2 regions of the Halomonas sp. McD50-4 genome follow, and region 2 is predicted to be linked to the other one. Evidence: predicted binding sites of a transcription regulator. Region 2 holds the regulator's gene; the other holds the start of a gene.
The links. The regulator FliA, encoded in region 2, starts transcription of late flagellar genes. The targets are predictions, from matches to a motif close to CTAAAGTTNNNNNNNNNNCNGCCGATA.

Region 1: the regulator FliA is predicted to act here: its motif matches at 2,132-2,158, upstream of MHM85_RS07715 (flagellin).

The regions. Positions count from the first base shown of each region.
Region 1 covers NZ_JAKRFG010000005.1:39,888-47,310, reverse strand. The annotation lists gene fliD (flagellar filament capping protein FliD) at 1-384, shown strand, start outside; gene fliD (flagellar filament capping protein FliD) at 594-1,994, shown strand; gene MHM85_RS07715 (flagellin) at 2,230-4,284, shown strand; gene MHM85_RS07710 (hypothetical protein) at 4,463-4,816, shown strand; gene MHM85_RS07705 (hypothetical protein) at 4,824-5,021, shown strand; gene MHM85_RS07700 (hypothetical protein) at 5,123-5,722, shown strand; gene MHM85_RS07695 (hypothetical protein) at 5,851-6,090, shown strand; gene MHM85_RS07690 (hypothetical protein) at 6,087-6,590, shown strand; gene MHM85_RS07685 (amino acid ABC transporter substrate-binding protein) at 6,710-7,423, shown strand, end outside.
Region 2 covers NZ_JAKRFG010000011.1:101,980-109,402, reverse strand. The annotation lists gene flhA (flagellar biosynthesis protein FlhA) at 1-1,438, shown strand, start outside; gene flhF (flagellar biosynthesis protein FlhF) at 1,457-3,652, shown strand; gene MHM85_RS13855 (hypothetical protein) at 3,649-4,245, shown strand; gene MHM85_RS13850 (flagellar protein FlhE) at 4,361-4,753, shown strand; gene MHM85_RS13845 (RNA polymerase sigma factor FliA) at 4,780-5,487, shown strand; gene MHM85_RS13840 (MotA/TolQ/ExbB proton channel family protein) at 5,521-6,336, shown strand; gene MHM85_RS13835 (OmpA family protein) at 6,341-7,012, shown strand; gene MHM85_RS13830 (sensor domain-containing diguanylate cyclase) at 7,036-7,423, shown strand, end outside.

The DNA of each region.
Region 1 (7,423 bases), on a different contig from region 2:
ATCGGTATTTCGTTGCAACGAGACGGCACGCTGGAAATCGATAGCGGTAAGCTAGATGATGCCATTGTCAATGATCAGGATGCGCTCTCTGCCTTTTTTGCAGGCGCTGCCGATAACGAAGGTATGGCAGGCCAAGTGAACCAAACCATCGAGCAGCTGTTAGGTAGTAATGGCACGGTATCCGGTGCCATTTCTGGTGCTGAAACCCGCATTGAGTCGTTGGGCGAGCGTTACACGCGCATGGAGCAATCCATCGAGCAGACCATTTCTCGCTATCGTACCCAGTTTGGTCAGTTGGATAGCATGATCGCTCAAATGAACCAAACCAGCAGCTACCTTACCCAGCAGTTTGATGCGCTAGACGCTCAGTTAGGCCGCGACTAAATGCAATAGAGCTAAAAATGTTGCAAAACGCCTGCGCTAAGCAGGCGTTTTTGTTGAAGGAATGAGCTATCTGTCGTTAAGAGGTAAAAAAAGCCTAAAGTTGGCCGCTGTTCCGTCGATAAACATGCTATCTATCCAGTCGCAACGCCACCGTTGGCGCACTTTATTAATGACTGTGGGTTTAGCCTTTTGCATTGAGGAGCATCTGCATGGCGACAATAACCTCCCTAGGCGTCGGCTCTGGCCTGGATCTCACCGGTTTATTAGATCAGCTACAAGAAGCGGAGCGCGGTAAACTCGCGCCTATCACGCTGCAGAAAAAGCAGCAGCAGGCAAAAATTTCTGCCTACGGCCAGCTGCAAACGTCATTGAACAGTTTTCAAGATGCGTTAGCAAAACTGAATGACCCAAAGCTCTACCAAAGCCTTTCCGCGAACGTGCGTGGTGATGCCATTAAAGCCACGACATCTGCCAGTGCGCTGCCCGGTAGCTACCGGGTAGAGGTATCGCAGTTAGCCACTTCTGGCACCCTGGCCTCAACCCGTGTGACTGACCGAGACACCGCGCTAGACCTGCAAGGCGCAACGGCCATACGGCTGGGGTTTGGCGGTGGAGACTCTGTCGATATTGATATCGCCCCCGGCAGCAGCCTCTCGGCGATACGCGATGCCATCAACGCCAATAAAGATGCAGGCGTTAACGCCACCATCATCAACGATGGCCAAGGCTACCGGCTGGCGCTCAGCTCTAAAAACACCGGTGCGGATGCTTCTATTGCCAGCTTTAGCTTTGTCGATACCAGTCAAGACCCGGCGGTAACGGTAGCAGGCCCTTTTGGTGAAGATACCGCCACCAAGCGTGCTGGCGAAGATGCAGCACTGACGGTCAACGGTATTTCCATTAGCAGTGCTAACAACCAAATAGAAGGGGCCATTCAAGGAGTCACGCTGAATCTAGCCGAACTCAGCATTGCCGATGGCGAAACGGCGACCAGCACCATCAACATCGAGCGCGACACGCTAAAGCAGCGCGAAGCCATAAACGGCTTTGTAAAAGCGTTTAACGATTTAAAAGGCACCATCGGCAAACTCACCAGCTTCAGCGGCGATGCTGACACCGCCGGTGAACTAGTAGGCGATAACACTGTGCGAACGATTGAAGGCCGCTTGCGCAGTGTGCTAACGGGCGGTATGGAAGGTGGCGAGCTAGGCACCTTGAACCAGTTAGGCATCACTTTGCAGCGTGATGGTAAGTTGCAAGTGGATGACGTTAAGATTAGTGAGCTGGTAGCTAACAGCCCGCAAGCGCTGAGCGATTTTTTTGCAGGTGATAAAACCGCGAACGGGATGGCAGGGAAACTCACTACCACCGTAGAGCAAATGCTCGGTAACAACGGGGTAGTCAAGCTGGCCATTAGCGGTGCTGAAAACCGCGTGAAAAGCCTAGACGAGCGTTTTGAGCGTATGGAAGTGACCATCGAACGCACCATCAGCCGCTACCGCACCCAGTTCGGCCAGTTGGACAGTATGATTGCGCAAATGAACAGCATGAGCAGCTATCTCACCCAGCAATTCGACGCGTTGGATTATCAGCTAGGTCGTAAGAAATAGCCGCTACCAATTGCCCGCCAGCCTCCTTCACAAGGGGGCTTTTTACTTCTGAGGTAAGAGGCAGCGTCGAAGGTGGCTCCAACCTGCTATCGATATCGCTCAGTTACCAAACATTACATTATTTTTTGCCAGTCTCGCTAAAGACTCTCCTCCCATAGCCGTTAATTAATACAACGGCGCACCATGTCGCCGAAAAGCGGGCCTGACGGCCAGTTCACACGCAAGGAGAATCACCATGTCAGTGATCAATACCAACATTACCTCCATGATTGGTCAGCAGAACCTGTCCAAGTCACAAAACGCGTTACAGACGTCTATGGAGCGTCTGAGCTCTGGCCTGCGTATCAATAGCGCCAAAGACGATGCCGCTGGCCAAGCTATTGCCAACCGCATGTCTTCGCAGATCACTGGTCTGGCACAGGCGCAGCGTAATGCCAACGACGGTATTTCTGTTGCCCAAACCGCTGAAGGCGCACTGAATCAAGTCAACGATAACTTACAGCGTATCCGTGAGCTGGCAGTACAGGCTGAAAACGGCACCAACAGTCAGGACGATTTGGATTCCATCCAAAACGAAATCAATCAGCGTCTTGGTGAAATCAATCGTATCTCTAGCGAAACCGATTTTAACGGCACGAAAGTACTCCAGTCTGATAATGGTCTGAAAATTCAGGTTGGCGCTAATGATGGCGAAGTAATCGAAGTTGCCCTGAAAGAAATTAATGCGAAAACCCTAGGTCTGGAAGGTTTCAATGTAACAGGCGCTGGTGAAGTCGCTAATGAAGCTGCTACGCTTGATGATCTAACGCTTGCTGGTGCGGCTCAAGTCGGCACTACTAACGAATATATTCTATCCACTGATAATAGCGTGGCAGTGACGACTGACGTACTAGGCTCTGCAGTTGCTGGTGATAGCATTTCTATCACCGATGGGGGCGTCAGTACTGCTTACACCAAGCAAGCAGATGGCTCTTTCTCATTTGGAGCTACCTACGCAGATACACCTGCAGACGCGATCGCTAGTGCAATGCAGCCCGCATTAGGCGAAACGAAGACTGCAACAGTAACCATTGGTGGAGAAAGCACAGATATCACCATTGCAAGCGATGGTGCTATCACTTCCTCTGCAAGCGGAAATGTATTGTATCTGGACGCTACTGGAAACCTCACTGAAAACGGCTCTGGTACTCCGCCTGCTGCAACCATTGATAACCTGTCAGCTTCTTTGGCAGCTCGTTCAGGTGATAGTATCGCTATCGATGATGGTGCAACCTATACAACAGGTGCCAATTTTTCAGATTTGACCTTGAGTGATGGTAGTTCTTCTGATGTCGCTACAGTAGCTGCAGACTTGACAGCTGAAGCTGGTGGCAATGCAACAGGCGAAGCTGCTGAGCTTTCAGTAACTATCGATGGAACGACCACTACTGCGTTCCTAAGAGCTGATGGCAGTCTGCATACTACCAACGACACTACTACTTCAAGTGCGCTTTTCTTTGATGCCAACGGCAACCTTTCAACTGATAACAGCGGAACTGCTGCTACAGCCACTAATTTAGTTGAGAATGTTTCTGCCTTTAGTGGTAGCGTTTCAATCACTGCTCAAGGCACCGGCGGCGCCAATGTTAATGTTGGTGAGTCTTATTCTGGTAATGGCCGCGAAGTGGCAGCAACTGGATTAACGACTACTGAGGCAGGTGTGCGTGATGCTTTACTTGCAGCTGATGATGGTACGTACACATTAACTATTAATACAGGCGATGCTGCAGCCGAACAAAATATTGATTTTACAGTTGCAGCAGGTGCTGTGACAGGCACCAGCTTTAGTGGTGGCACAGGAACTGATGCAATCGCAACAGGTACGGTTTATGTTGGCTCTGACGGCTTAACAGACGCCGATACTTCTGACGTTAGCTATTTCGCCCAAGAAAACGGCAACATTACCAATGATTCTGGTCAGCGCATTTACCAGGATGCCGAGGGTGCGTTCACCACTGATGAAACCACTGAGCGTGAACGTTCTTCATTGAGCGAACTAGACGGTGCCCTTTCTACCGTTGACGCGCTACGTTCTGATCTCGGTGCGATTCAGAACCGTCTGGAATCGTCTATCGAAAACCTAAGCACCACGGAGACTAACCTCTCTGCTGCCCGTTCACGTATCGAAGACGCTGACTACGCGGTAGAAGTGGCTAACATGACCCGCGCGCAGATCCTGCAACAGGCCGGCACGTCCGTGCTAGCCCAGGCCAATCAGATCCCACAGAACGTTCTGTCTCTGCTGGGTTAATCTGAAGCTTGGCCGAAAGGCTAACGCAGTAATAAACAACGGGGCCGCAAGGCCCTGTTTTTAATGATGCTGAAAATATTGGTATGGCATCGTTTTATAGGGTTAATTTTTCGATAGACTCGCTTGCTTTGCGAATAAGATGGTAAGCCTTTTATATACTGATGTTAGTAGGAGTACCGTGAAATCATACGCCGCAACTATTTCCGCTTCATACGTGATGAATGAGCTTGTCCCTAGGTTAAGAGCTGTGGAACATCAGGTTCAGAAAACCATCGGTGCCATTATCAATTCAAGCAAAGTGCCTGCTCAAATTGAACGCTATACCAAGCTACAAGCAGAATTTCAGCTAGAGCTGACCATGATTCGTATGAATCTTGAACATTTGCTGACGCGCTACCACAAAGAGCTAGACAGGGTTATGAAGGACCCGCGACAAGACGTGTTGCTGAGTCTAGACGCCTTTGAAGCCACGGCGATTGAAAATGCCCATCAGCTCTATCAGCGTGTGCAACAGTTACAGCAGCGCGGCTGACCAATTAATGACCTCCCAAGACCACGAAAACGTCATACTGAAGCTAGATGCTCTTATTCAAGAAACGCGGTTGCTGATTGAAAAGGTAGAGCAGCACGGATTAGACCAAACCCAGCCAGAAGATTACGACCAGTTACTGACTATTTTGGGAAAAGCGGTTAACCAGCAGCGCGAACATACGATTCAAATGCTCAACAAAGAGTGACACAACGTAACAGATAGTTAGCTTGCAAATTTTCTGTCCTAGGCTAATGTTTCATGCATAAAAATAAAGCTTTGCTTGGCTAACAACATGAGATATGGGCAATGGACACGCAAACCCTTTTATTGGTGCTGGCGATTGGTGCGATTTGGCTAAGTGTTACTTGCGGGTGTGTAGCACTATATCTATTTCTGGTACGTGGAAGGGCGGGGGGCGTGCCTGTTGCCCAGGGTGCAGCTGTCGTTTCCAATGATTCGCTGTCTCCCCAGTCAGCACCGGTGTTACTCAATCAACAGAGCGCCGCTTGGGAAGTTCAGGTGCTGTTTGAAGCCCCCTCCCCCGCGTTGAATGACCGCCTAGGCGTGACGCTATCATCCGCAGGCGCGGTATACGAACAGCGCAGCAAGACCTTTGCCTTGACAGGGGATTCCTCGCGTACGCCGATCGTCATCGAAAACGCTGTAGGCGCTGGTCAGCTTCCCCCCTTAACCCAATCACAAGCGAGCCACCCGCCAATTAAGGGGGTGAGCATTAAAATTGTTAAAAACAGCCGTATACTGACACCTAGCAAACTTCAGCTGGCGAAATTGGTATCGCTATCTAAAAAGCTGGCGCGCTTAGGGGGCACGGTGGTGGATGCCGAACAGCAGCCGATTACCCCGGCAGGCTTTCATGCAGTCATTCAAGGGCAGGCGAGAGTATAACGCTTATATGTTTGCCTCACTTCCCTGCTATGGGGCAAAGGTCATTTCATTACGATGATTTCCCCCTGCCCATCACTTTCCTGCTAAATTCCCAACAGGGCATCGGGCCCGACGGCGGAGAGACACGGATGGGTAAGGTTCACTTTATTGGCGGTGAGAAGGGCGGGGTGGGCAAGTCGATGGCGGCGCGGGTGTTGGCGCAGTACTACATCGATCACGAACGGCCGTTTTTGGGCTTTGATTGCGACGCCTCCCACGGTACGTTTTCACGCTTTTATCAGGAGTACGCCTCGCCGGTGGTGGTAGGCGACGACGACAGCCTGGACGGCATGCTCTCGGCGGTCGAGGAGCACCCGATCGCGATTTGATCATCGACTTGGCTGCGCAATCGGCCCAGCCCATCAATCGCTGGATCGATGAAACCGATGTGTTCGGCCTGCTCGATGAGTTGGGTATGCAAGTCGTGTGGTGGCACGTGATGGACGATGGCGCCGATACGGTGACGCTGCTGTCTCAGGTGTTGGCGCGCTACGCATCGCAACCCGTCGACATCGTGGTGGTGCAGAACAAAGGCCGCGGCGAACATTTCGAGCGCTTTCTGCAGTCAGATACCTATACGCAAGCTCTTGACCAAGGGGTTGCGCTCATCGAGCTTCCAAGACTGCATGCCAAGCTCACCCAAAAAATCGATTTCAATAACAGTAGCTTCTGGGCGGTGGCCAACGACCGCCGCCTGATGAACATTGCCGAGCGCCAACGTATGAAGGTGTGGCTTCGTCATGCCTATGAGCAGTTAGAGCAGGTCGTCGGCCTGGGCGGCGAGTCGGTGCAGTCAACTTGGGATATGGCTAGTTCCAAAAAATCATAAGCAGGCGGTTTATTATTTCTTTTTTGCTGGTATCTTGTCGGCATTGCGCTGGTGACGGGCACCCCGACGCCAGTGCCCCTGTCTCTAAGAGGGGCCTAAGGCCCGATGAGGAAAACCGTATGATGAACGTAAGCCGTTTGAAAAAGACTGTGATGGCGCTCTCCTTGGGCGTTGCGGGATGGGCATCCATGGCTGCCCAGGCTGACACGCTGCGTGTCGGTATGTCGGGTGGCTACTTCCCGTTCACCTATGTCGAGCAAGATGAGCTGAAGGGTTTCGAAGTCGATGTGATGAATGCAGTAGGGGAGATCACCGGCGACGAGATCGAATTCGTGACCGCGAGCTTCTCGGGCTTGGCGGGCATGCTGGAATCGGGTCGCATCGATACCATTGCCAACCAAATCACTATCACCGATGAGCGCAAAGCCAAGTATGCCTTTACCGCGCCTTATGTATACGACGGTGCCCAAGTGGTCGTACGTGCCGGTAACGACACCATCGAAGGCGTCGACGATTTGTCCGGCAAAAGCGTGTCGGTGAACCTAGGCTCTAACTACGAGCAGCTGCTGCGTGAGCAGCCGAACGCCGACGAGATCGATATCCGCACCTACGAATCCAATGTGGAGCAGGATGTCGCGCTGGGCCGTGTCGATGCCTTCGTGATGGATCGAGTGAGTGCCAGCCAGGTCATTAGTGAGCGTGGTTTGCCGCTCGCCTTGGCAGGTCAACCGTTCACCACCATCGAAAACGCGCTGCCGTTCCGTGACGACGAGGAGGGGCGGGCGCAGCGCGACCGCGTCGACGCTGCGCTGTCTGAACTGCGTGAAAACGGC
Region 2 (7,423 bases):
CATGGTGGTCAACATTATTGGTGGCCTGCTGATTGGCATGATGCAGCACGATCTGGGCTTTGCCGATGCCGCGCGTACCTATACGCTGCTGACGATTGGCGATGGCTTGGTGGCTCAGATCCCGGCTCTGGTCATCTCGACGGCTGCAGGCGTCACCGTGTCTCGGGTAAATACCGAGCAGGACGTTGGTCAGCAGATGATCAGCCAGCTGTTCGTCAATCCTCAGGTCATGATTCTAGCGGCGATGGTCATGGGGTTGCTCGGCCTGGTGCCCGGCATGCCCAATTTCGTATTCTTGGTCTTCACCGCGCTGCTGGGCGGCTTGGCGTGGTATCTGATGCGTCGCAAAGAGCAGACCTTGGTCAAAGAGGAGATCGCCACGGCGCCACCGCCTCTTCAAGAGACGCCAGAAGCCAGTTGGGAAGACGTACAGCTGGTTGACACGCTGGGTCTGGAAGTGGGCCACCGTTTGATTCCGCTGGTAGATTCGCGGCAAAAAGGGGAGTTGCTGGGGCGCATTAAAAGCGTCCGTAAGAAATTCGCCCAGGAGGTGGGCTTTTTGCCCCCGGTGGTACACATTCGCGATAACTTAGAACTGCCGCCCAATACCTACGTGCTTTCCATGAAAGGCGCCGAAATCGGCCGTGCCGACGCGCAGCCCGGCAAATGGCTGGCCATCGACCCCGGCCAAGTGTCCGGTGAGCTACAAGGCACGCCAACGCAAGACCCAGCCTTTGGACTGCCTGCGGTATGGATCGATGGCAACCAGCGCGAGCACGCTCAGGTCTACGGCTATACGGTCGTGGATGCCAGCACGGTGATCGCCACCCATCTGAACCATCTGCTGCACCGTCACTCTCCCGAGATGCTGGGGCGGCAAGAAGTGCAAAAGCTGCTGGACAAACTGGGCGAAGACCAAAAATCGCTGGTCGAAGAGGTGGTGCCCAAAGCGATCTCTCTGACCGTGTTGCAGCGAATTTTGCAGAACCTGCTGGATGAAGACGTCTCGATTCGCGATATGCGCACGGTGTTGGACACCTTGGCTGAGTATGCGGGACAACAGAAAGACCCCAATGAGCTGACCGCTCTGGTGCGTATCGCGCTGGGTCGCGCGATTACACAACAGTGGTTTGCTGGCCAGGAGACCCTGCACGTCATGGGACTGGACGCGCAGCTCGAACAAGTATTGATGCAGGCCATGAACGGTAACGGGGCCATGGAGCCGGGGCTGGCGGATACGTTGATGAATCAGGCACAGCAGGCGCTCGAGAAGCACGAAGGCAGTGGTGAAGCGCCCGTGCTGGTCGTTCAACACTCGTTGCGCGCGGTGCTATCGCGCTTCCTACGCCGCCGGATGCGCCACTTGGTGGTGATGTCCCAGGCAGAAATTCCCGACGACCGCACCCTGCGCGTGACCACCCTGGTCGGTGGCCGCTAAATTGGTAACAGGTGAACCATGAGCGTGAGACGTTTTGTCGGAGCCAATAGTCGCGATGTCATGCGCCAAGTGCGCGAAATACTGGGTGACGATGCCTTGATCGTCGCTAATCGCCGCACCGAAGGCGGCGTTGAAATTCTGGCCATGGCCGACGACGCGGTCGACCAGTTCGATCCGTCACCCGCAGAGCCTTCAGAAGTATCGCGAGACGCCCCGGCGCCCGCCGCGGCTTTCTCACTGCCGACACAGCCAGATCCGCTGGAGGCAATGAGCGAGCGCCTGCTCCGAGAAATGCAGGACATGCGCGAGCTGCTCTCTCGCCGTCAGCCGATGGTGGAGTCGCCGCGCGGCACTCAAACGACGTATGAATATCTGCTAGCCATGCTGGTGCGGGTGGGCTTTAGCGCCGAACTCAGCCATGAGGTGCTCGAAGCGCTGCCCGAGGAGTTATTGACCCAGGAAGGCGGCCATGACGCTGCCAGCGCTTGGCTGCGCGAACAGCTCATAGCGCGGCTGAAGGTGCTGGCGCACGAAGATCGCTTTTTCGATCAAACCGGCATCGTGGCGCTGGTAGGGCCTACTGGGGTCGGTAAAACCACGACCACGGCCAAACTGGCGGCGCGTTTCGTCATGCGCCATGGCACTCGTCCGGTGGCGCTCGTGACCACTGATAGCTTCCGCATCGGTGCCCACGAGCAGCTACGCATCTACGCCCGACTGTTGGATACGCCGATGTACGCGCTCGACGCAGAACAGCCTATCGACGAGCTGGTCGGCCGATTGCAAGGCAAACAGTGGGTCATCATCGATACCGTTGGGATGAGCCAACGAGATCAGCGCGTGATCGAGCAGATTGCGCACTTGCAGGGCGGACAGTCGACCGTACGGCTGGTGCTATTGCTCAATGCGGCCAGCCAGCCAGAGACCCTGGAAGAGGTGGTGTTGCGCTACCGTCAGGCAGCGCGGGCCGCAGGGGCCGAGCTCGACGACTGCATCATCACCAAGCAGGACGAGGCCGGGCGACTGGCGCCCGTTCTGGATATCGTAATGCGCCACGGCATGCGCGTACTGTTTGGATCACACGGCCAGCAGGTGCCGGAAGACATGGCCGTGGCCACGCCTTCTGGCCTGATCGACCAAGCGCTCTCGGCCAGTTCGAGCGCTTCGATGGATCAAGGCGGCCCGGCCAGCGCGCCGAGCCTGCCGCGCTGGTCGCGGGATGTGCTAGGCCAGGGGCGCCGGCTGACGTCGGTACTGACTCGGCTGCGCCAACGGGTCGCCGATTTTCACCGTTTGGAGGCCGCCTGGGACATCGCTGCGCTGCCCAGCGTGGTGCAGGATCAGCGTTTAGACACGCTGCTGGCTGGCGCGGAAGCGACCCACGATGCCATGGGCGTCGTATGGTCGCCCAGGCGCAACGAGCGCAACTGTGACTGGTCGATGCCGGACGTGGCGCTCGACGATCAAGGGGCATGGTTGGCACTGACGCGTTTGCAGCATCGCCAACCTGCTGGGTGGCAACCACGATTGGCGGGCTGCGCGGCAGACATCGCCGTTCATCTGCTGCCTACCCTGCCGGAGTCCGACGCGCTGGCATGGCTTAACGACCAGCGCTTGACCTGGGTCAGCGCCGTCAACGCCGGTCAGCGTGTACACTGCCAGGGCGAGCGTCATACCCTGCGCACGCTGTTTCAAGAGAGTACGCTCACCCACCGTGTTGCCATTCGTTTTCGTGGTCAACGCATGCAGCTGTCGACAGCCTACGTGGAGGCCCACGATGCCACCGGCAACGCGGTGCTGGCCTGGGTGGGCGACGTGTGCGATCCAGAAAGCAGCAAGCGTGTCGTGCGCCGCTACTGGCTAACTCCCGCGCGTCTAGGCAGCGACGTTGTATCGCTACTGGTCATTCAGTTACAGAGTGATGGGCTATCCGCGTTGACCAAGCGTGCCTGGCAGCAGCTAAAAGAGGCGGATGGCGGCGAGGTGAGCAGCGAGCTACGCCTGCTCATGGCCAGCGGCGCCGCCGCTGTAGCCAGTCACTTGGATTTGGCCGATGACGACGCGGTGCAAGCGTTGCGAGCCGACCTGTTGCGCCTGCTGGGCAGTCAGCGTAAACGCCGCGATACGGCGCTACTCGACGCCTTGGTGCACGTGTTGATGGCACGCGATGCCATTCGCCAGCTCGGTAGCGTCAGTCGCGAGGACCTGATATGAGCGGCCAGGATCAAGCGGCGGGCCTGCGGAAATGGGCCGATCTACAGCGTCAGCAGCGAGCCGCACAGGACGAACCACAAGATACCCATGCGTCCGCCGCTCCTGCCTCGCCGGTCAGTACTGAAGAGGCGGCGGTGCATACCCAAGACGCTCTGGCGCCCACTGTCGCTGCCGCCACTGAACCGGCGACGGTGACGCCACCGCGCCCTCAGAAACCGCTGGTGGTGATAGGGCTACCGCATACCGGCGCCGCACAAGTCGATAAAGTGCGTGGACGTTTGGGGCAGTGGTCGGCGTTGGGGCGTCAGTGGGCGGGCGACCCGCAGGATTGGCAGATTCAGGTCGTCATGGCCGATACGCCGTCGCTGGCCATGCTGGCGAAGGAGCATGCACGATGGGCGCTATGGGTCACTAGCGATGCCGATGGCTTTGCCAGCATGTACCGTGTGCTTCGAAAAGTGCGAGAGCATGGCGGTCCGCGACGCCTGCTGGCACTCCATGAACCGCACCTGCCGCGTCAGGGGCTGCTGGAGAACTTGCGTGACGCCGCCGCTTACTATTTGGATATCGAGCTTTTGTTGCTTGCACGTTGAGACAGATGATCGGCTTGCTGTCGTTAGCGACCTACGCCGAATAGAGGGCCCGCGTATGAGGCTATTTGCCCGACAGACGTTGATAAAAGCCGTAAAGTTGTTAACAGTGAAAAGGGTGAGCCCCTACGCAGCGATGCTGGCAACCATCATGTGGGTCGTTAGCGTCGAGGCGGCAACGGGTAGCTGGAGCCGAGACGTGCCTGGCGTGTTGGTCGCCATGAGCGACCGCACCAGTCAGAGCCAGGCCATTTCGCCACCAGCAGGCATCCCGCTGGGAGGAGCGACGCTAACGCGCGTGCAGTGGCGGTTCGAAACCCCACCGAGTCACCCCGTCAACGCTTGGTTGTGTCACCCTGAGCGCTGCGTGGCACTGTCGGGCATGCGCGGCAGTACCACTGCGCTGGAAGGCATGTTGGCAAATGCGCCGCTGCACTTTCGGTTTGCACTGTCGCCGGGCCAGCGGCCAGTGAGGGTGCAGGGGCTACAGGTGATAGTGAATTATCGGTAAAGGCCGTTCAGCCGCGAGGCACGAGGATGTATACAGCACAAGGCAGGATCAAACAAAGTGAGCTGTTGACCCAATACATGCCACTGGTGCGACGTCAGGCCTTAACGCTGCAGGTAAGATTGCCCGCAAGTATTGAGCTAGATGATCTGATCCAGGCAGGCATGGTGGGGCTATTAGAGGCGCTGGGACGCTTCGATGCTGCCCAGGGTGCCACGTTCGCGACGTTCGCCAGCCAGCGGATTCGCGGTGCCATGATGGACGAGCTGCGCACTCGCGACTGGCTGCCGCGCAGCGTACGTCGTTCGGCGCGGGCAGTGGACGATGCGGTACGCCGCTTGGAGCAGCAGTTGGGCCGCCCCCCTGAAGAGGGTGAAATTGCCCGCGAGCTGGAGATGCCCCTGAGCGAGTACCAGCAGCTGTTGAATGACACCAACAGTGGTCAACTGCTGCCGTTCGAAGAGCTGGTCGCCGATGGCGGTGAGCCGGCGGGTGACGATGCCCAGCATCGGCCGTTTGACCAATTGCTTGATGAGCAGCAGCGACACACCTTGATCGAGGCCATCGAGGCATTACCCGAGCGTGAAAAGCTGCTGATGGCGCTCTATTACCAAGAAGAGATGAACCTTAAAGAGGTCGGCGCGGTGCTGGGCGTCACCGAATCGCGGGTCTCCCAGCTACACAGTCAGGCGGTGAGCCGTCTGCGCGCGCGTTTACGCGATCACGATGAATCCTAATACCCACTCACCCTACTCGGCGAGGAGCCGTTGATGAACCCATCTACGTTGATCGGTATCTTTGCCAGCATGTTGCTGCTGGTAAGCGTGCTGTTCTTTACTGCAGAGTCGCCCGAAAGTTTTATCAATGTGCCGGGACTGGCCATCGTCATCACCGGTACGCTGGCGGCGACCTTCATCAGCTATCCGTTGAAAGAAGTGCTGCGAGTGGTGCGTTTGGTGGGCTTGGTGTTCCGCCGTGAGAATACCTATGTGCGGGACGACATCAACGAGCTGGTGTCCATGTCGCGGCTCTGGTTCAAAGGTGACGTGCGGGCCGTCGAACGGGAGCTCGAGCACACCCGCAACCCGTTTCTACGAACCGGTATTCAACTTGTGATCGCCAATACCAAAGAGGATGAGATTTTCGACATGCTGCGCTGGCGTATCGCCCGCTTGAAAGCCCGCGAACACGCCGAAGCGCAAATTTTTCGCACCATGGCGACCTACGCGCCCGCTTTCGGCATGATCGGCACGTTAGTGGGGCTGGTCAACATGCTCGAAGTCATGGATGCCGGAGACCTTCAGGTCATCGGCCCCCGCATGGCGGTAGCACTGCTGACCACCTTCTACGGTATCTTGCTGGCCAACCTCGTGTTCAAGCCCATTGCCGTCAAGCTGGAGCGGCGCACCGAGGAGCGGTTGATTACCATGAACATGGTGCTCGAAGGGATTTCATTGATCACCAAGCGCCGCTTGCCATCGTTCATTGAAGAGACGCTCAACTCCTTCGTAGCGAACTACCACGATGAGATCCGGGACGCCAACGTCAAACCCCGCCCCGACGTTGGCTCCGCATTGAAAGGGTAGCGCCATGCTTGACCGCGACTCACGGCATGCCCTGGAGCTGCCCGCTGCAGTGGGTGAGAGTGACGAGAGCTGGCTAACCAGCTACTTGGACGTACTCACACTGCTCATCACGCTGTTCGTTCTGCTGCTAGCCTTGGCGCCGCCGAGCGGCGGCGAAGGGCAGAGCCACGAGGCCCTGAGCGTCGCCAGCGCCGTGACCTCACTGCCGCTCGCTAGCTTGGCCACGGGTATTCAGCCACGCCATGAAGGGTTGCAACCTCATATGGCGGGACTCGACATTCCCGGTGTAAGCGTCTCGCAAGGTCAAGAGGGCGTGACGCTGCGCATCGACGACAGCCTTTTGTTTCCCAGCGGCAACGATGTGCTAACGCCCCAAGGGCAAGATGTGTTAGAACGACTCTCTTCCGTGCTGGCGACTTTCGATGGGCAAATCTCCGTTGAAGGTCATACCGATAACGTGCCTATCTCGACGCCGAGGTTTCCATCGAACTGGGAGCTCTCAGTAGGCCGTGCCATTGCGGTCGTGCGCCAATTAGAGCGGCAAGGCATTGCCATTTCACGTATGCGGGCGGTCGGTTATGCCGACACCCAACCCATGGAAAGTAACGCTACCTCGGAAGGGCGAGCAGCCAACCGGCGCGTTGAACTGCTGCTGAGGCAGCAGGTCGAGGGGTAAAGCACTATCTCGAGGCTATCTGCGTGTCGAAGCATCACTCGCTACTACAATCGTTTGGCGCCGTCATGGTGCTCGACGGTGAGAGTCGGCGCATTCAGGCGGTCAGTCGCAACCTAACCAAACTGCTGGGATTGGCAGACACCGAGCTCCGTGCGATTTCCCCCGCCACCGTGCTGGGCAAGCGGTTGAGCCAGCGATTGCGCCAAGAGCTGCATGGACGCCAGCGGTTAGCGAGCCCGCTGGCCTTCCGTCGGCTACATGACACTACGCGCCTGCAGGTTCACGCTTATCGCACGCATCGCCACGTGGTGGTCGAAATCGAGCCCCTCAGCCCGCTGGGCAAACGACGCCTGCTGGGGACCGTCAACGAGCGCTTGATGCGTCTAGCCGAAGCGACCCATCAAGAAGAAC